4 regions of the Arthrobacter sp. Marseille-P9274 genome follow, and region 4 is predicted to be linked to each of the others. Evidence: riboswitches for the same ligand, from Rfam matches in the RefSeq annotation. Region 4 holds a riboswitch; each other region holds the start of a gene.
The links. A riboswitch is a leader RNA that binds a small molecule or an ion and turns the genes downstream of it on or off. The one in region 4 is predicted to bind S-adenosylmethionine.

Region 1 (3,150 bases), on a different contig from region 4:
TGCTCAAGGTGGCGTCCACGACCAGCGGAATACCGGCGTCGTGTGCTACCTTGGCCAGGCCCTCAAGGTCCGCGATGTCGCCGGACGGGTTCGCCACGATCTCCGTGTAGACGGCCTTGGTGTTCTCGCCGATGGCCGCGGCGAAGTCCGCCGGGTCCGTGCTGTCGATGAACGTGGTCTCGACGCCGAAGCGGCGCAGGGTCACGTCCAGCTGGGTGATGGTGCCGCCGTATAGCTTCGAGGAGGCGACGATGTGGTCCCCGGCGCCGGCCAGCGCGGCGAAGGTGATGAACTCCGCGGCCATGCCCGACGACGTGGCGACCGCGCCGATCCCGCCCTCGAGCGAGGCGATCCGCTCCTCGAACGCGGCGACCGTGGGGTTGCCGATACGGGAGTAGATGTTGCCGTACTTTTGCAGCGCAAAGAGGTTGGCGGCGTCGTCCGTGTCCTTGAAGACGAAGGACGTGGACTGGTAGATGGGCACCGCCCGGGCGCCGTGCTCGGCGTCGGGGGTTCCGCCGGCGTGCAGGGCCCGGGTGCGGAAGCCGAATGTGCGTTCAGCCATTTAGAGGGCAGCTCCTTCGAAGTTGGTGGCGGGCAGCAGCGCCGTGTTGAGCTCGGTGCCGTTGGCGCGTGCGAGATCCGCCTCGAGTTCGCGGACGATCGGCAGTACGTCGCGGCCGAACGCCTCGACTTCCTCCTGGAAGTGCAGGTAGGCGGTCAGCATGAGGTTCACGCCGATCTTCTTGAACTCAACAATACGTTCGGCGATCTGCTCGGGTGTACCAATGAGTCCGGTCTTGAAGCCGTCGTTGTACTGGATGAGGTCCTCGAACGTAGAATCCGCCCACATGCCCTTGCCGTCCCGGGTGGACTGGCCGGCTTCCTTGACCGCGGCGGCAAAACCTTCGACGGCGGGGCGGTGCGCCTTCTCGACGATCTCGCGGAGGGTGTCCCTGGCTTCCGCCTCGGTGCCGCGGGCGATGACGAAGCCGTTGAGGCCGAATTTCGGGGTGCGGTTGACGGTGGCAGCGGCGGCGCGGACTCCGGCGATGTTGTCCTTGAAGCCCTCGAGGTCCTTGCCGTTGGAGAAGTACCAGTCCGCGGTGCGGCCGGCGGCGGCCTGGGCGGCGGTGGAATTGCCGCCGAAGAAGATCTCCGGATGGGCGCGGCCCGGGACGTCCACCGGAGCCGGGTTCAGAGTGAAGTCCTTGATGTTGTAGTACTTGCCGGACTGGCTGTAGTTCTGCTGGGTCCACAGGCCGCGGAGCACGTTGATGAACTCTTCGGTACGGACGTAGCGCTCGTCATGCTCGAGCCATTCGAGGCCGAAGTTGACGAACTCGTCTTTCAGCCACCCGGACACGATGTTCACTGCGGCGCGGCCGCCGGAGATGTGGTCCGCGGTGATGATGAACTTGGCGAGGACGCCGGGGTGCCACATGCCCGGGTGGACGGCGGAGATGACGTTGAGCCGCTCGGTGGCGCCGAGCAGGGCGAGCGAGAAGCTGGTGGCCTCATGCTGCTTGTCCGCGCCGTAGCTGGCGGCGTAGCGGGTCTGGGTCAGGGCGTACTCGAAGCCGGAGTTCTCCGCGATGCGGGCGAGCTTCTTGTTGTAGTCGAAGTCCCAGCTGGTGCGCTGCTCGATCGTGGAGACGACGAGGCCGCCGGAGACGTTGGGAACCCAGTAGGCGAACTTCAGCGGGGTTTCGAGGTTGGCCACGGTGGTGTTGACGGTCGTGCTCATGGCGAATTCCTTGATGGTCGGCGCTTAAAGCGCGTGAACGGGAATCCCGGGTAATGACGGTCCATCAGGCGCCTGCCGAACGGCCGACGCCATCCGGATCAAAGATTGCTTGCGCTCTCTCCATCGCTTCTGGCGGTAGCACCTTTCCGGGACGGGGAGGTCCGGAGGGTTGCTGCGGCGTCAAAGAGCCAGATCTCTCAGCCGCTCGGGATGGTCCTTGCTATTCTGCCAGCCTGTCCGGCGCGGCTCCAAGAATGTTGAGCCGCATTGCGTCCCGCCGGGAATTCCCCGAACGCCGCCGCCGTCCCCGCTGGTTTTCCACAGCTGCCGGGCGGCCGTGGCCGTCGTGGCCTCCCGCCGTCGGCCCGCGTCTTTCCCCGCAGCCTCGGAAGGGCCACCCGGCCTGGAGGGCCGCCCAAAGGAACGCGGTGCGGCGAACCTCCCTCGGTTAAGCATTCGTTTCCATCTTTAGACTTCAAGCAACGCTCTGACCTGCACGTTTAGTGGAGACGGTCGGGAAGCGAGGGAGGTTGGCGGATGCACGATGCGTGCGTTGTCCACAGCACTGCCGCCGACGGTGGATTCAGCCGAGCGCTTCCGGCAGGCTCCTGCCATGGAAGACCACCAACGTCTAGCGGCAGACGTCGTCCGGCTGGGGGGCACCGCCCGTTACGCAGACCTTATGCGGGCGGGCCACAGCCGTTCAAGGATCCAAGCTGCTGTCCGAGCGGGGGCAGTCCAGCTAGTGCGTCGGGGGCTGGCGGGCGTCCCCGACGGGGAACCGGAAATCCGGACGGCATTGAAGGTCAACGGTCTGATCACCTGCATCTCAGCGGCAAAGGAGTTGCGGCTTTGGACCATCAAGGATCCGGAGTGCCTCCATCTCTGGTCAGACCATGGGGGCCTGCCGAAATCGGTCACTACACACCGCAGCGCCTTGGTCGGAGATCGCCTGCCGGGTGCCTATGTGCCAGTCATCGACGCTGTGCTGCACACCCTACGATGCCGTCCTCCGTTGGAGGCGCTTGTCCTTGCCGAGTCTGCTGTCCGCCGCGGGGCTGTTGGCCAGGCGGAACTCGTACGTCATTTGCCTGGTCCACGAAACGGGGCACGCCGAGCCGTCGTGCAACGAATAGGGAAGGATGCGGACTCCCCACTGGAGGTCATAGCGCGCGAGCTGTTCCGGGCAGCCGGCCTGCGCGTGGAGACACAGGTCGAGATCCGCGGCCTTGGCCGAGTGGATCTGCTCATCGAAGGGCGGCTCATTGTGGAGCTTGACGGCATGGACTTCCACTGGACGCGGGACGCATTCCGCAAAGACCGACGGCGGAACAACGAAGGGGTCCTTAGCGGACTGCCGACCCTCCGGTACGTCTATGAGGACGTGGTGTTTCGCCCACAAG
Region 2 (3,150 bases), on a different contig from region 4:
GTTGCGCCAGTGCCGGTCGAAGTTCTTCTTCGTGCTGGTGCCCGAGGCGGAGAGCGCGTCGAAGATGTCCGAGGTGGCGCGGGTGGCGAGGTCGGTCAGGACCACCTGGGCCTGGGCGCTTTCGAGCTCGGCGAGGTCGTTGAGGTGCTCTTCGCGCTCGAGGTCGCCGAGGAACGCGGCTTCGTACGCGCGCTGCAGTGCCTGGGCGGCGCGCTCGACGGTGGCTTCGGCTGCGTAGCCGCGGGCCGAGACCTCGCCGATGACCTGCAGGATCTGCGGATCCTCGCGGAAGGAGTCGGCGTTGCCGTGCGAGAAGATGCGCGTGCGGTTGCGGACTTCGGTGGCGATGTCGCGCTCGGCGGCCTTGATGCTGCCGGCGAGGACGGCGAGCAGGACGACCTGGTAGAACGCGGTCTGGTACTTGAAGCGGGTGTCGAAGTCGATGACGTTCTCGGCCTCGACCACGGCGTCCTTGAAGGTGCTGGTGCCGGAGCCGGTGGTCTGCTGGCCGAAGCCGTCCCAGTCGTCGGAATGCGTGACGCCCGGCTGGTGCGCATTGACGACGGCGATGACCTTGACGTCGTTGTCCGTGCGCTGGGCGAAGGTGTCGATCCAGTCGGCGAAGATGCTGCCGGTCGAGTAGTACTTGGTGCCGTTGACGCGGAAGCCGCCGGTGGCCGAGTCCGGGTCCGGGCTGACCTTGGTGATGACGTCGCCGATCTTCACGCTGCCGACCTCGGTCCACGAGTTGCCCGCGATCTCGCCGTTCACGAAGCGCTCCAGCCAGACCGCGCGCTGCGGACCGGAGGAGACCAGCCGGTCCTCGACGAAGGCGAAGTGGCCGCGCAGCGCCTGCGGGATGTTCGAGTCCGCGGCGGCGAGCTCGGTCAGCAGGCGGAACAGCTGCGGCAGGGTGGCGCCGGCACCGCCGTCGGCCACCGGAACGCGCACGGCGCCGAAGCCCGCCTTGGTCAGCTCCTTGATTTGGTCGAACGGCAGCTGGTGGTCCTGCTCGCGGGCGCTGGCACCCTCGGCGATGCGCGCGAAGATCGGGCGGAAGCGGTTGGCAAGAGTCTCGTAGTCGGTCTCGGCGGCGTGCGTGGTGTGCGTGGTTACGGAGGTCATGACGGGCCTTTCGTTGTTGCGGGAATTTGGAAGTCTGGCGGGTCAGACGGCGGCGGGCGCCGGCTTCTGGACGGGCTTCGGAAGTTCAGCGTCGGCGGACGCGCGGACCTTGTCTGCCCGAGCGGGTTCGGGGTTGGGAAGTACGACGGCGGCGCGGCCGGTGCGCAGGGCCAGGAACCTTGCGGCCGTGAACAGGAGGGCGATCACGACGGCGGCTGCCGCGGCACTCCCCCAGCCCGAAGGCCAGGCACCGTTCAGCCCCAAAAGGGCGGGCAGCGTCGTCGTTAGTTGGCTGGTGAGCAGGGTGGCCCAGCCGGTGTAGGCGGTGAGCGCGGACTTGCCGAGGGCGAGGAGCAGGAAGAACAGCGTCCACAGCACGGCCCAGCTGGCCCACAGCACCGCGGAGAACGGGTCGGCGGCCAGGTTGGAGACCGCGTAGACCACCGCGAGCGCGGCGACGAGGACGCAGAACCAGCCGACGCCGGCCGAGCCGAGGTCGAACAGCGAGTTCAGGCCGACGTACGTGTAGGTCAGGCCGAAGAGGACGACACCGGCGGCGCTGAGCAGCTCGGCCGGATCGCCCGCGGCGGTCACGGCAATCAGGGTGGCCAGGATCAGCTGGAGGCCGCCGATGAGCAGGTTCAGGGTGCCGCTGTCGCGCGGCGGTATGCGTCCGAGCAGGGCCAGACCGTTGGTCAGCAGTGCCACGCCGGAGAGGATGAGGCAGATGAAGGACATGGGGAGGTTCCGTCTGTGCGGGAGGGCTCACGTTTGAGCCGGCTCGATGCTTGCCGGAACACGGTTGTGCCCGGCCGGATCTTCACCTGGGGCACCCCACCACGAAGAGGGTTGCCGTCCAACCAGCCAGGGCTTCGCGTTGGAACTCGTGATCTGTTGCAAAGGTATGCCGCGCCGGCGGCTGGCGGCAACGGTTTCCGGCGAACATGACGGAAGGTCACGTCCTGTTACCCGCCGCGCGGGTGAAGGTTGCAGGGGCTTGCCAGGTAGGCCCGCGGTCCGCTAGTGCAGCTGAGCGCCGGCCGGTCTCGCCGGGACTTCATTCACTGCAGCGGCCCTGCCGGCCGGCGGCGTCCAATCAGGCGAGTCCCTTGTCCTTGAGCCAGGCGGCTGCGGCGTCACGGGGGTTCTGCTTCGCGTCCCCGGAGACCTGCTCGTTGAGCTGCATGAGGTCCTCAGTGGTCAGTACCTGCGAGACCTTGTTCAGGATGTCCCTGGCCTCGCTGCCGACGGTGTCGGTGCGGATCAGGGGAAGCACCTGCTGGGCCGCGAAGAGGTCCTTGGTGTCCTTCAGCGCGACCAGCCTGTTCGCCGCGATCGACGGGGAAGTGGTGAAGATGTTGGCGGCCTGGACCCGGTCGTCCAGCAGCGCCTGGAGCGTCAGCGCCCCGCCGCCGTCGCTAAACGGGACAAACTCCTTCGGGACACATCCATAAACTGCCTCAAGCCCCGACAGTCCCTGCGGACGCTCCTGGGCCTCGGGCGGCATTCCGAGGGCAATACGGTCACAGATTTTGCCCAGGTCCTCGAGGGATTCCAGTCCGTGCTTGTCCGCAGTCTGTTGCGTGACGACGAGCGCGTCTTTGTCCTCCGCGGCAGCCGGTTCCAGTACCGCAAGCCCCTTCGGCAGCTTTCCGGGCAGTTCCTTCATCACTTCTTCGGCGCTCCGCGCTGAGGTGCCCTCGTCCAGATAGCGCAGAAGATTGCCGCTGTAATCGGGCACCAGGTCGATGGAGCCGTCCTGCACTGCCCGGGCGTAGACCTCGCGGGAGCCAATCCGCGGTTTGGTTGCCGCGGGAAGGCCTCCGGCGTTCAAAGCCCCTGCATAGATCTCGGCGAGGGTCTCGCTCTCCGGGAAATTCGCCGATCCCACGAGCAAGGGCGCCTGGGACCCGGCCGCCCCGGCGCTGGCTTGTCCGTCCTCGAACGGACTGGCGCTGCAGCCGACCATGCCCAGGACGAGCAGGAGCCCGGTGATCAGAACCGCTGGAAGCCTGACGGTGTTCC
Region 3 (3,150 bases), on a different contig from region 4:
ACCACGGTGAAATCGCCGGCCAGTGCTCCCACGTACCCGAGCCCGCGCCAAATCGCCCGTGACAGCGCGGAACCGTGCAGGAGTACGACGGCGGGCCCGTCCCCAGTGACGTCATAAGCGATCGGCGTTCGGTCCACGGAGTTTAGGGCGTTGGGCATGGTCCAAGTCTAGGCAGGCCACCGCCGCTGCCCGTGCCGCACCGGCGGGAAGGGCGAAGATGGCTGCACTCGGCCCCGGCGCGGGCGGTTCAGCCGCGCCGGAGGAGAGATGCCCTTCAGGCCCGGCGCAGACGTCTCAGCCAGCGCCGGAATCCACCGCCGCTGCGGACGACCCCCGGATGCTGGTGGCCCTCCTGCTCGAATGGGTCGGAGGCATCGTCCGGGAGGACGCCGCCCTCCCCCGCTCTGACGTGGGCGGTGCCGGGACCGGGAATCTGTGCCGCGGCCAGGTTCGGCATCACCGGATCGTCTCCCGAGCCGTGCAGCGGCAGCGGGCCCATGCCCTCCGCCCGCTCCGTTCCGTACGCGCCGCGGGTGCTTCTGTCTTTGCGTGCCATGGCCATCTCCTCCAGGGAGCCCGTAGCACCATTGTCGCCCTCGGGCCGCCGAACCGGAAGTGCCGGAAGGCGGCAGGCGACGTACACAGCCCTACACCGGACTCTCGGCGAACTGCCCCACCTGCCACGGGTCGATGGCCGGGACCGCCAGCTTGCGGTACCCCTCGACGTTCCGGGACACGATCGTCAGGCAGTGCTGCACGGCCGTCGCCGCGATCAGCGAATCAACCGCCGTGACCTCGGGATGCCCCGCCATCGGCGCCCAGGCCATCGCGACGTCCAGGTCGACCGGCAGGATAAAGCCCGAGAAGCGCGACGCCAGTTCGCCGAGCCAGGCGCCGCCGTCGTCCGACCCCCCGGCGTCCTGGCTGCCCAGCAGATGGAGCTCCGCCACGGACAGCGCGGAAATGTAGATGCCGAGGTGCCGGCGGCGCTGCAGGAAATCGACGACCGCCGGATGCGGCTCCGCGCGGCGCACTTCGGCGACGACGTCGGTGTCCAGCAACAGGCCCGAGGGACCCCTCACAAGCCCGCCGCGCGTGGCGTCCGCGCATCCTGCCGGACCGGGAGGCCGGCGGGCCCGAGCAGGAAGTCGACGAATTCCTGGCGTACGGCCGTTACTTGTTCGTAGTCGGCAAGGCTCATCACGCGCAGGCCGGCGTGGGCAGGATTAGGTGTACTCATGGAAGCGGTGCCGGGCACCGGTCCTTTCACGTGCTCTTGCCCGCACCATTTGCCCGTGGGCGAATGCAGGCCGCTTCGTCATCCGAACCACCCAGAGAGCGTGGGGTTGGTACGCGGCCAAGTCGGAGCTTAGCGGCCGCAATTCCTGAAGCTGAAGCGAGTATAACCAGAGCTTGTGCCGCCAGTCACGGGCCGTTTCGTCACCGGAAGTAACACGGCCCAACATCCCGTTACGAGGGGTAACGGGCCTACAACAAATTGTTTACTTCGCAGCAACCGTTTGGCTATGTGCATGCAGGACCCTATAGTTGGTACTGCTTCACGAGATGTGATCCGCAGCACACCGGCTCGCCGGGCGCTGCAAGGCTCCGACCGGTCACACACCAACCCCATGTTCGCGGGTGGTTCGGATGACGAAGCGGCCTGCATTTCACAGGACAACGAGGTTCTGAAGGGGACTCGGTGCGGGCAAGAACAACCGGAGAGAACAAGAATGATGAGTGCATATCCAATAGAAAAAGACAGCCGCAGCAGCAACCGCGAGCGCACAGTCCGTCTCAGGGACAACACTGTCCTGGACGAGTGGGTCGAGGTTGCCGTCCATATCGAGGCTGAGCTAAGCCTGGTCCAGTTGTGCCAGGACGGCGAACAGAAAATGCTGTACTCCGAGGACATCGGCGCCGTGCTGGAAGCGGCCATGGACTCGGACGGGTCCGCGCTGTGGTGCGAAAAGTACTCCAAGCTGCTCATTCCCAGCACCCGTCCGGGCGCGGGCAACCGTTTCTTCTCGCTGCGCAGGATGTTGAACGACGACGGCGGACCGCGGGACTGCAGCTAGCGCACCTTACGCCGCGGTGCTGCGTCCGCTCCTTGCTGATGGCGTTTCCCGCCTGCCCGGATACGGGCGGTCCGGCGGAACGTGCGCAAACTGTCGGACCCGGCTGATAGAAGTTGAGCATATGAGCCGCCCGCCGGCCCGGGGCCCCCGACAGGGGTTTCGGCGCCGGCGGGACCAACTTCTCCTCCAGGAGGCACCGTGTTCCTGCTCGATCCGCTGGCGCCCGGCGCGCCCCGGGACCTGATCTTCACCGCGAGCGACCTGGTGGTGGCCGCCCAGTGCGAATACCAGCTGCTGCGGAAGCTGGATGAAAAGCTCGGACGCAACCCGAAGGCGGAGTTCCCGCCGGACGAGATGCTGGCGCGCACGGCCGAGCTGGGCGACGTCCACGAGCACCGCGTGCTCCAGGACTTCCGGGACACTTTCGGCGCCGGAGTAGTGGAGATCGCCGAGATCGCGGGCTATACCAGGCCGCTGCTTGAAGCCAAGCATCGCGAATCGATCGCCGCCCTGCGCTCCGGTGCGGACGTGGTGTTCCAGGCCTCCTTCTTCGACGGCAGCTTCCACGGGCGTTCGGATTTCCTGGTCAAGGAGGAGGACGGCGGCTCGCCCCGCTACGCGGTGTATGACTCCAAGCTAGCCCGGCACGCCAAGGTCACGGCGCTGCTCCAGCTGGCGGCCTACGGCGACCAGCTGCTGAAAGCCGGCATCTCCCCCTCGCCTACCGTGACCCTGGTGCTGGGCGACGGCTCCCGCAGCGACCATAGCCTGCGGGACCTGCTGCCGGTCTTCCGCGAGCGCCGCAGCCGCTTCCTGGAGCTCACTGCAGCCCACCGGGCCCAGCCTGCCCCCGTGGCGTGGGGAGACGAGCGGCACACGGCGTGCGGGCGCTGCGACTACTGCGCCGAGCAGGTAGCACTGCACCGGGACGTGTTGCTGGTTTCCCGCATGAGCCCGGCCCGTCGCCGCCGGCTGCGGGACCTGGGCGTCACCACGATCGACCAACTGGCGGCCATGGAGCTGCCCCCGGGCGAGGCCCCGGACGGCGTGCTGGCCCGGCTGCGCGACCAGG
Region 4 (3,150 bases):
GAAGGGTATGTAGTCACCGGCGCGGAATGGCTCGACTTCTCCCTCGATCTAGAAGATGTTTCGCTCCGGACGCTGGAAATCGACGCCAATGGGCTGACGCCGTACTTCGCCATCGTAGGAGCAGCGCCCTTTGGAATCATCTTTGGCATTGCCGAGGAGGTGGCGGTCGCGGCGCCGGCGCCGGTAGAGCCCGCGGTTGAGCCGATGGCGCTGAACCCGCAGCCGGTTGCTGCACCGGGGGAGCCTCAGCCAACGACGCGCCTCGCCGAGACCGGCAGCAGCGCTTCCGCCTGGGCGCCTTGGGCCGGTCTCGTCATTGCCGCTGGTGCCCTCCTGCTCCGGCTTGGCCGACGCAGGGCCGCCTAGGATTCCCCGGCTGCCGGGCGGCGGGAGCGGATCAACTGCTCCAGCTGCCCGGCCACGTCGGCACGTGGCCGACTGGCGTCGATGATCGTGAAGTCCCCGAACTCCGGCAGCGCCCGGTAACCGGCGTCGAACGAGCGCAGCTCTGCGAGGGTCTCGGAGTCCTCTCCGCGCAGGGCGACCCGGGCGAGCGCCCGCTCCGGCGGGATGGCAAAGTAGACGACCAGGTCCGGCCGAGGGAGCCGGTCCAGCAGCCTTGCCGCGAGGCCCCGCCGGACCAGTCCGCGGCTGTGGTCACGTGCGGGCTGGCAGTACAGGGAGCGGTCGAACAGCACCAGCCCCTCGGCGTTCCGGGACTTCCAGTAGGCACTGCAGGCCATAGCGGCGCGGATGGCATTTTCGACGGCGGTCAGGCCCCTGCGGCCCAGCAGGCGCTCGGCGGTGGTGCCGAGCCGGCCGGCCCACCGCTCCAGCGTCTTGCGGCCGGCGTAGATTCCGTGGACGGCGACGGGCTCGCCGGCAGCCGCGAACCGGGCCTTGACAGCCTCGGCCGCAGAGGTTTTCCCGGAGCCGTCGATGCCGACCAGGGCCACGCGGTACGGGCCTCGCCGGGGTGCTCCATGTTCGTTTGGATCGGCCGTCCGGCCCGGATCCGGCAGGATGACGGTCACGGCCGGGCGCGGCAATGGGCAGGGGCCGCAGCGGGAACACTCGTCATCATCCGCCTACCTTACGGCGGGAATCTGGGCGCCCGCTTGGAGCGGCTGCAGTGCTGGACGAAGCCCGGTGCTGGACGAAGCCCGGTGCTAGACGAAGCCCGGTGCTAGACGAACACCGGCTGCTCCAGCCGGCGGAAGGCCGAGCCGTGGAAGACCAGCGGCTCGTGCGCGTCGTCGTGCGTGGTCAGGGCGTGCACCCTCAGCAGCACCACGTGGTGGTCGCCGGCCGGAACCTCCTGCTCCACGGAGCAGTCCAGCCACAGCGCGGCCTCCTCGAGGAAGAGGGCGCCGTCGTCGGTGGAATGAAGTTGAAGCCCGGCGAAGCGGTCCCCGGATTTCGACGCGATCTGGCGGCAGACGCCGTCGTGCCCCGCACCCAGCACGGAAACGCCGATACGTCCGGCGGTGCGCACGATCGGCCAGGTGCGCGAGGTGTTCTGCACCGCGAACATCACCAGCGGCGGGTCCATGGAGACGCCCACGGTGAAGGAGGATGCGACGATGCCCTGCGGGGCGCCGTCGACAATGGCGCACAGGGCGGCGATACCCGACGGGAACCGTCCGAACGCCTTGCGGAGGGTATCGGGCTGCAGATCATCGTGGAGGGACATGCCGGTTCCTTTGCCGTCAGGCGAATCCGCTGGCTTCCTCTACGACCGGCGAATGCGCAGTACTTGCGACGCTGGCTGTCGGCCAGCGGGCCGAATCATCACCTGGAGCACCCCGCTACGGCGAGAGGGTTGCCGGCCAACCAGCCAGGGCTTGGTGTTGGCACTCATGATTCTGCTTTCCACGCTAAACGCGGCGTGCTGCGGGGTCAAACCCCAGCAACACTTCGTAAAGGACCGCCGCGCCGATGCCGGGAGCTACTCCGACCGCTCCGGTTCGCTGAACGTTTCGGTGTCCACGTCGCCCTGCAGCGCCGCGCTGTAGCGCGGGCCGTGCACCGTCTTCTCGTTGATCAGCTCGTCCAGCCGGGTCATCAGCGCGGCATCAAGTACGACGGCGGCGGCCGCCAGATCTTCGTCGAGGTGGGCGATGCTGGTGGTTCCGGGAAGGGCGACGATGTCCTCGCCGCGGTGGAGCACCCAGGCCAGAGCCAGCTGGGCCGGCGTGCAGCCGGCCTCCGCGGCGAGCCGGATGAATTCATCAAGCAGCCGCAGGTTGAGCGGGTAGTTCTGCGCCGAGAAGCGCGGCATACCGCGGCGGATGTCGCCGTCGGGCAGGGACGCCACATCGCGGACCGTGCCGGTGAGGAAACCGCGGCCCAGCGGGCTGAACGCCACGAACGCGGTGCCCAGCTCCCGGCAGGCGTCCAGGGTGCCCAGCTCCGGATTGCGCGTCCAGAGTGAATACTCCGTCTGCAGCGCCGCCATCGGGTGCACCGTGTGGGCCCGGCGCAGCGTGTCGGCGGAAACCTCGGAAAGGCCGATTCCGCCGATCTTGCCTTCGGCCACGAGTTCAGCCAGGGCGCCGACGCTCTCCTCGACCGGGATGGTCTTGTCCCAGCGGTGTAGGTAATAGAGGTCGATGTGGTCCGTGCGCAGCCGCCGCAGCGCCTCCTCGCAGGTGGCCTTCAGCGTGTGCGGCCGGCCGTCGATCACGCGCTTGCCGTCCACGCTCGTCATGCCGCACTTGCTGGCCAGGAAGTACTCGTCGCGCCGCGCGCCCAGGACCTCGCCGACCAGGGTCTCGTTCGCCGTCGCGCCGTAGAGCGCGGCCGTGTCGAAGTGCCGCACGCCGCTGTCCAGCGCGTGCAGCAGCAGCGCCTCGGCCTGTTCGCGCGGCGGGGGCGTGCCGTAGGCATGGCTGAGGTTCATGCACCCGAGCCCGATGCTGCCGGCGTCCCTGGCCCCGATCCGGCGAGTGCCCATGCTGTCCCTTCCGCTGCGTGCGTGCCAACGCTTCTTCTTAGCACACGCCTCCGGCCCGTCCGGCATTTGGCCGACCGATTCCGGCGGATGCCTCGACAAGCCCCGGACCTCGCGGTAAGCATGGAGCGTGGCTGTCATCGGGTTCCATGCATCGCACGAACAGATCGCTCCGGCCCAGCTCCTGGCCGACGTCC

Region 1: it holds a riboswitch for S-adenosylmethionine, as region 4 does, so the genes downstream of both, sfnG (dimethylsulfone monooxygenase SfnG) here and OC550_RS13175 (flavin reductase family protein) in region 4, are expected to answer to the same signal.
Region 2: it holds a riboswitch for S-adenosylmethionine, as region 4 does, so the genes downstream of both, OC550_RS03670 (AmiS/UreI family transporter) here and OC550_RS13175 (flavin reductase family protein) in region 4, are expected to answer to the same signal.
Region 3: it holds a riboswitch for S-adenosylmethionine, as region 4 does, so the genes downstream of both, OC550_RS12405 (hypothetical protein) here and OC550_RS13175 (flavin reductase family protein) in region 4, are expected to answer to the same signal.

Annotation. Positions count from the first base shown of each region.
Region 1 covers NZ_CAMPOV010000003.1:574,842-577,991, reverse strand. The annotation lists gene OC550_RS19920 (O-acetylhomoserine aminocarboxypropyltransferase/cysteine synthase family protein) at 1-565, opposite strand, end outside; gene sfnG (dimethylsulfone monooxygenase SfnG) at 566-1,747, opposite strand; SAM riboswitch class I at 1,865-1,964, opposite strand; gene OC550_RS19910 (hypothetical protein) at 2,745-3,041, opposite strand.
Region 2 covers NZ_CAMPOV010000001.1:814,602-817,751, forward strand. The annotation lists gene OC550_RS03665 (acyl-CoA dehydrogenase family protein) at 1-1,125, opposite strand, end outside; gene OC550_RS03670 (AmiS/UreI family transporter) at 1,168-1,863, opposite strand; SAM riboswitch class IV at 1,905-2,017, opposite strand; gene OC550_RS03675 (ABC transporter substrate-binding protein) at 2,222-3,150, opposite strand, start outside.
Region 3 covers NZ_CAMPOV010000001.1:2,670,835-2,673,984, forward strand. The annotation lists gene OC550_RS12385 (alpha/beta fold hydrolase) at 1-158, opposite strand, end outside; gene OC550_RS12390 (hypothetical protein) at 275-556, opposite strand; gene OC550_RS12395 (PIN domain-containing protein) at 648-1,082, opposite strand; gene OC550_RS12400 (hypothetical protein) at 1,079-1,240, opposite strand; SAM riboswitch class IV at 1,268-1,391, opposite strand; SAM riboswitch class IV at 1,558-1,721, shown strand; gene OC550_RS12405 (hypothetical protein) at 1,737-2,078, shown strand; gene OC550_RS12410 (TM0106 family RecB-like putative nuclease) at 2,277-3,150, shown strand, end outside.
Region 4 covers NZ_CAMPOV010000002.1:3,715-6,864, reverse strand. The annotation lists gene OC550_RS13185 (SdrD B-like domain-containing protein) at 1-366, shown strand, start outside; gene OC550_RS13180 (thymidylate kinase) at 363-1,034, opposite strand; gene OC550_RS13175 (flavin reductase family protein) at 1,187-1,693, opposite strand; SAM riboswitch class IV at 1,748-1,865, opposite strand; gene OC550_RS13170 (aldo/keto reductase) at 1,949-2,956, opposite strand; gene OC550_RS13165 (TIGR03885 family FMN-dependent LLM class oxidoreductase) at 3,084-3,150, shown strand, end outside.